2 regions of the Devosia sp. Z11_6 genome follow, and region 2 is predicted to be linked to the other one. Evidence: riboswitches for the same ligand, from Rfam matches in the RefSeq annotation. Region 2 holds a riboswitch; the other holds the start of a gene.

Region 1 (3,396 bases), on a different contig from region 2:
TTGTCGGCTTGAGCACGCCCGTCGCCATCTTGGCCGTGGTGGATTTGCCCGAACCATTGGGCCCGATCAGCGTCACGATCTCGCCGCGCCGGATGGCCAGGTCGACCCCTTCCACCAGCACGCGCGCGCCCCGGCGCACGCCGGCGCCGCTCATGCTGATCAATGTTTCGCGTCCTGCCTGCCCGTCCATTTCCGCTCCATCACGTCGCTTGACAGCGTTCTAAACGTTATAGCATAACGCAGCAAGAACGTAATAACATAACAGGATTGCGCCGATGAAGCTGCTCCCCCTTGCCTTGGTTTCGAGCCTGCTGCTGGGCAGCACGGCCATGGCCGCGCCCAATGTGGTAGCCTCGATCAAGCCGGTGCACTCCCTCGTTGCAGCAGTAATGGAGGGGGTAGGGGAGCCGACCCTCATCGTGCGGGGCGCCGCTTCCCCCCACACCTATGCCCTGCGTCCGTCCGATGCCGGCGCGCTGCAGGATGCCGATCTCGTGTTCTGGACCGGCGCTGGCATGGAGCTGTTCCTCGCCGATGCACTGACCACGCTTTCAGGCGAAGCCGAAGTGGTGGAACTGAGCCAGGCGCCTGGCATCACCCTCCTGCCGGTCCGCGAAGGCGGCACGTTCGAAGCCCACAGCCACGAGGGCGAGGGTCATGACCATGAGCACGACCACGAGGGTCACGATCACGAAGGCCATGATCACGAAGAGCACGACCACGAGGCGCACGATCACGAAGAGCACGCCCACGAAGGGCACGACCACGACCATGGCGGCGACATGCATTTCTGGCTCGATCCGCAAAACGCCATGCACATGGTCGATGCCATCGCCGCAGCGCTGAGCCAAGCTGATCCCGGTAACGCCACGGCCTACGCCGCCAATGCCGAGCGCGAAAAAGCCGACCTCGTCGCGCTGCAAGCCGAACTGACCGCGACCCTCGCGCCCGTTGCCGACAAGCCCTTCCTCGTCTTTCATGACGCTTACCAGTATTTCGAGAACCGCTTTGGCCTCACCGTCGCGGGCTCCGTCACCGTCACCCCCGACGTTATGCCCGGCGCCCAGCGGATCGACGCCCTGCGCGCCCGCGTGGCCGAACTCGGGGCCACCTGCGTCTTTGCCGAACCCAATTTCGAGCCGACCATCATCGCCGCCATCACCGAGGGCAGCACGGCCAAAGCCGGTGTGCTCGACCCCGAAGGCGGGGCCCTCACCGAAGGTCCCGACCTTTACCCCGAACTGCTGCGCGGCCTCGCCAATGGGCTCCTGGACTGCCTGGGCTAGCTAACCCAGCGGCCCCTTGAAGATAAAGAATGCCCCGAGCGCAATGAGCCCGAACCCGATCCCGTGGTTCCAGGTGAACTGCTCGCCCAGATACGTGGCGCTGAACAGCACAAAGACCGACAGGGAAATCACCTCCTGAATGGTCTTGAGTTCGGCGCCGCTATAAACCCCGTAGCCGATGCGATTGGCGGGCACCGCCAGCCAATACTCGAAAAACGCGATGCCCCAGCTGGCCAGCACCACCACCCACAGCGCCGTGCCGGGGAATTTGAGGTGCCCATACCAGGCAAAGGTCATGAAGAGGTTGGACGCGATCAAGAGCCCGATCGGCGCCAGCGTGGCGAAGTTCCAGCCCATCGCGATTACCGCGCGCCCTTGGTGGGCTGCTCGAGCGCATACAGCGCATCGCTGATCGACTCGACCTTCTTGCGCAGCAGCTCCTGGGCGTCATGCAGCCCGCGATTATAGTAATAGGCGCCCATCTTTTCGGCGAAAAAGGTCATCAGCATCTCGGCCGGCATCGGCCCGATGGTCTGGTCCAGTTCCAGCCGGAAATAATCCTGGATCTCCGCCACCATGGCCTTGGTTTCGTCGCGGCTGAACTTGATCGGCTTCATTGCGGGCAGGGCTCCAGAATCGGCGGCACGATAATGCCGCGATCGCCCGTCCGGCAAGCGCCACGCCGCGATTGACCCCTCCGGCCCGCCATGCGAGAACACAGCCTGTGTCGGTTCCCCAAGCCCGTTGTGGCGCGGGGATCAAAAGGGAACACGGTGCGGATTACCCATCAGGGGCCAAAACCGTGGCTGCCCCCGCAACTGTAAGCGGTGCGCTCCTCTCCTTATGCCACTGGCAGCCAAGCTGCCGGGAAGGCGGGAGGCGCTCTATTCACCGCAAGCCAGGAGACCTGCCGGCACAGCAACGAGCTTGTAAGCTCTTTTTCGTTCCGCGCACGGAGGGTGCCGCATGAATACCACCACGGTTTCGACTGGCCTTCAGTCTCTTTCGTTGTCCCAGCGTCTTGTCGCCGGCTCGCTCGCGCTCCTGCTTGGGCTGACCCTCCTGGTCGGCACCGGCTTTGCCGGCGATTATCGCCTGCACAACGGCGCCCATGACACCCGCCACGCCATGGGCTTTCCCTGCCACTAGGGCGGGCACGAGAGACGACCAAAAATGTTCCGCAATCTGTTTTTTGCTGCGCTGGTCGCAGCCCTTTGTGCTGCCCTTGTGGCATCTACGATCCAGCATTTCCGCGTCACCCCGCTGATCCTGCATGCCGAAAGCTTTGAAGGGGAGGGTGGCCATTCCCATGGTGAGGAGGCCACTCCGGCCGAGCATACCCACGCCCCCGGCACCCCGGCCCATGATCATGGCGCCGACGAATGGGCGCCCCAGGATGGTCTTGAGCGCACCCTCTATACCGTGCTCGCCAATCTGCTCGCCGCCGCTGGCTTTGCCCTCGTGATCGGCGCCGTAGGCCTCCTCGCCAATATTCCCAACACGGCCGGTAATGCTCTGCTGTGGAGCCTGGCCGGCTTTGCCAGCTTCACCCTCGCGCCCGCCTTTGGCCTGCCGCCCGAACTGCCCGGCATCCCCGCCGCCGATCTGGGCGCCCGCCAGCTCTGGTGGGTCGCGACGGCCCTTGCCACCGGCGCCGCCTGCCTGCTCCTCGCCAAGACCCGGGCGGGCTGGGCCATTGCCGTGGCGCTCGCACTCGTCCTCGCGCCGCACATCGTGGGCGCCCCCGCGGCTCCCGAAGAGCCAAGCGCCGTTCCCGCCCATCTCGCCACCGCCTTTGCCGCCGCCACCATCGGCACTTCAGCCGTGTTCTGGCTGGTGCTGGGTGTCGTCTTTGGCCTCGCCAATGATCGCCTCGCCCGCCGCGAGGCTTCCCACCCCATCGGAGCTCCCGCATGACCACCAAGATTCCTACCACCGTCATCACCGGCTTTCTGGGCGCGGGCAAGACCACCCTTGTGCGTCACCTCCTCGCCCATGCCCCCAGGGGCAAGCGCATCGCCCTCATCATCAATGAATTCGGCGATCTCGGCGTCGACAAGGACATCCTGGCCGGCTGCGGCGACGAGACCTGCCGTGAAGAGGACATGGT
Region 2 (3,396 bases):
ACCTGCTGGGGCAGGATGATGCGCGAAACGATATCGGCCAGCACCATGAACACCGCTCCCACCACCACGCAGGCCGGCAGCAGCCGCAAATGGTGGGGGCCCACGATGAAGCGGGCGGCATGGGGGATCACGAGGCCCACAAAACCGATCGAGCCCACCATTGACACCATGGTCGCGGCCATAAGGGCGGTGAGCGCAAACAGCACCACCCGCACCTGCGCCACGGGCACGCCGAGCGAACGGGCCGCGTCATCCCCGAAGGTGAAGGCATCGAGCGCTCGGGCATAGCGCAGGCAGACGATGAGCCCCGCGCCAACCACGCTCGCGGCAAGGCCCACATCGCTCCAGCGCACGCCGGCAAAACTGCCCAGCAGCCAGAACATGACGCTGCGCGCCTGTTCGGCATCGGCCGAAGTGCTGACGACATAGGAGGTCAGCGCATTGAACAATTGCGAGGCGGAGACCCCGGCCAGGATGGTGCGCTCGGCGCTACCCGCCGCGCCTCGCGCGAGGAGAATGACAAAAGCGAAGGCCGCCAGCGCTCCGGCAAAGGCGCCAATGGGAATGGCGGCGCTACCAGCGCCCATGCCGAGCACGATGACGCAAACCGCCCCGGTCGAAGCGCCCGCCGAAACGCCCAGCACATAGGGTTCCGCCAGCGGATTGCGCAGCAGCGATTGCAGGATCGCGCCACACAGCGCCAGCCCCGCCCCGCAGGCGGCCGCCACCAGCGAGCGGCTGAGCCGATAATCCCAGATCACGCTTTCCTGGATGCGGCTGATCTCGAACTGCGTCCAGCCCAGGCGATTGGTGATGGCCTGGAGCGTGGTGTGGAGCGAAATGGGCATTTCGCCAATGCCCACCCCGAGCGCCACGGCAAGGGGCAGCAGCAAGGCTACCCCGCCGATCACCGATCCCCCCAGCCGCGCGCGGCGCCGCTGGGTCATCGCCATGCTCATTGCAGCAAGCCCTGGCTCTGCAGTGCCTCCGCCAGAGTTTCGAGCCCGCCAATGGTGCGCAGGGTCGGGTTCATCGCCTGCGCGTCAAGCAGCACCAGATGGCCCGCCTGCACGGCGCTGAGCTGGCTGACCATGGGGTCGGTTTGGAGAAACTCCATTTTGACGGCGGGGTCATCGGCCGGCCGATTGCGCCGGTCCATCGTGCCCACGACGATGACGGTGGGGTCGGCCGCGGCAATGGCTTCCCAGCTCACCAGCGGCCAATCTTCTTCGCTGTCGACGATGTTGCGGGCGCCCAGCACCTCCATCATATAGGCCGAAGCGCCATTGCGGCCCGCCACCCAGGCATCCCCGGCGATTTCAGGGCTCGAAAACCAGAACACCATGGAAAGCCCCGCCGCACGCTTCCCCAGTTGCGCGCGCACGGCCGCTTCGCGGCTGCGCAGCTCGCTCACGAGTTCGGCCCCCCGCTCATTGACGTCAAAGATCGCCGCCAATTCGCTGATCTCCTGGTAGAGCAGTTCGCTGGTCCAGGGTTCGAGGCGCACGCCATCGCCATTGCTGGCATCCTTCATGGCGCAGGTGGTCGGCGAGATATAGCTCGGGATCCCGAGATCAGCATATTGCTCGCGGTTACCCGCTTCATCGCGCATCCCGAACTGGGCGGCAATGAAATCGGGCTCGGTGCCAAGGATTGCTTCATAGCTCGCGGTGCTGTCGGCCAGGCGCGGCACTTTTGCGTTGTCGGCGGCAACCTCTTCGAGCACCGGCGAAACCCAGGTGGCGGTGCCCACCATGCGATCGGCCAGACCGAGCAGCAGCAGGATTTCCGAGCTGTTCTGCCCGATGCCGACGGCCCGCTGCGGTGCCTCGGTAAAGGTGAGTTCGACCCCGCAATTTTCGAGCTGCAGGGGGTATTGGGTTGCGTGTTGGGCCAAGGCCGTGCTGGCCGTGGCAACAAAAATGCCGCTGGCCAGAAGGGAGAATAGACGCATCGAAACCTCTCGTGATGCTGTTCAAGCCAAACGATCAGCCAGACACGAGGGGAAAAATGAGGTCATGCTCCCGCTACCCCGAAGAGGGCGCAACGGCAACGATCGGACGAACATGAAGCCGGTCCGCACCCCACCGAAACACCTCGTTCGGTTTGCTGGTCGTTGTCCCGGCAGGTCTCCTGGCTCGCGGCTCTGGCGCTCCTCGTCCCCTTCCCGGTCGCATGACCAGTGGCTTGGACGGTGAACTTGCCGCTTACAGTTGCGAGGGCAGCTTCGGTTTTGACCCCTGATGGGTAATCCGCACCGTATTCCCTTTTCATCCGCGCTCGATGGCGGAACCGTGACCCTGCCGTCTTAGCGGCGCGTCGAAGCCTGGGCAAGGGGGAAGTGGCGGAGGAGTGTCGCAGTCAATTGCTCGCCAGCCGCGCCACCGAGCTGCGCACCACGAGTTCCGCGCGCAACAGGATATTGGTGGATTTGGGCTGCTCGTCGGCCAATAGCGTCAGCAGCAATTCCATCGCCGCTTCCCCGATCCGGTGCCGGGGCTGCTTCATCGTCGTCAGCGACGGGCTGACAAAGCTGGCAAAGGAAATATCGTCGAACCCCATCACCGAAAACTGCCGCGGCAGTTCATAGCGGCGCGTGTTGAGCGCGATGATGACCCCGAGGGCCGTTGCATCATTGACGCAGAAAAACGCGCTGGGCAGCGCATCGCGCACAAACATCAGCTCGGCGGCGGCGCGTCCGCTTTCCGTCGTGCCATCGCCATCGAGGATCAGCCGCGGATCGATGCGGATGCCGGCCCCTTCAAGGGCCGCGCGATAGCCCGCTTCGCGCAAGCGGTTAATCTCCCGGCTGCTGGAATGGCCGATAAAGGCGATGCGCCGGTGCCCCTGCGAAATCAGGTGCTCGGTGGCGACGCGGGCGCCCTCGACATTGTCGACCCCGACAAAGGGAATGCTTTGCCCCGTCACCGGCTCGTTGACGGCGACGGTCGGGGGCAGGCGGGTTTCGCCGCGATCCTGCCCGAAGCCGAACGGCAGGTGGCCGGTAAAGAGGATCAATCCATCCGCCTGGTTGGAGCTGATGAACCGGAGATAATCGGTTTCCCGGCTCGGATCGTTCTGGGTATTGCCGATCAGGACCCCATAGCCGCGCTTGCTGGCTTCGGTTTCGAGACCCACGAGGATGTTGGAGAAATTGGGGTCGCCCACATCGGGGGCCAGGATCAGGATCATGTTGGAGCGCCGCATGCGCAGCGAGCGCGCCAGGGCGTTGGTGGTGTAGCCGGTGCGGGCAACGGCTTCGGCGACCTTGCGGCGGGTGGCGTCGGCGACCTTGGTAGGCTCGTTGATGGCGCGGCTGACGGTGGCGATCGACACCCCGGCCATGGCCGCAACATCTTCAATGGTCGCCAGCTTTTGCTGCTGCACTCGGCCCCG

Evidence for each region. A riboswitch is a leader RNA that binds a small molecule or an ion and turns the genes downstream of it on or off. The one in region 2 is predicted to bind cobalamin.
Region 1: linked by a shared signal. The riboswitch ahead of AC3YMN_RS15185 (CbtB domain-containing protein) and the one ahead of AC3YMN_RS06215 (ABC transporter substrate-binding protein) in region 2 are both predicted to bind cobalamin.

Annotation. Positions count from the first base shown of each region.
Region 1 covers NZ_JBYUNQ010000005.1:121,444-124,839, reverse strand. Annotated here, with positions in the region: gene AC3YMN_RS15205 (ATP-binding cassette domain-containing protein) at 1-190, opposite strand, end outside; gene znuA (zinc ABC transporter substrate-binding protein ZnuA) at 276-1,286, shown strand; gene AC3YMN_RS15195 (DMT family protein) at 1,287-1,649, opposite strand; gene AC3YMN_RS15190 (DUF2164 domain-containing protein) at 1,649-1,903, opposite strand; cobalamin riboswitch at 1,998-2,215, shown strand; gene AC3YMN_RS15185 (CbtB domain-containing protein) at 2,253-2,435, shown strand; gene AC3YMN_RS15180 (CbtA family protein) at 2,460-3,203, shown strand; gene cobW (cobalamin biosynthesis protein CobW) at 3,200-3,396, shown strand, end outside.
Region 2 covers NZ_JBYUNQ010000002.1:196,226-199,621, reverse strand. Annotated here, with positions in the region: gene AC3YMN_RS06220 (FecCD family ABC transporter permease) at 1-947, opposite strand, end outside; gene AC3YMN_RS06215 (ABC transporter substrate-binding protein) at 956-1,954, opposite strand; cobalamin riboswitch at 2,107-2,312, opposite strand; gene AC3YMN_RS06210 (LacI family DNA-binding transcriptional regulator) at 2,362-3,387, opposite strand.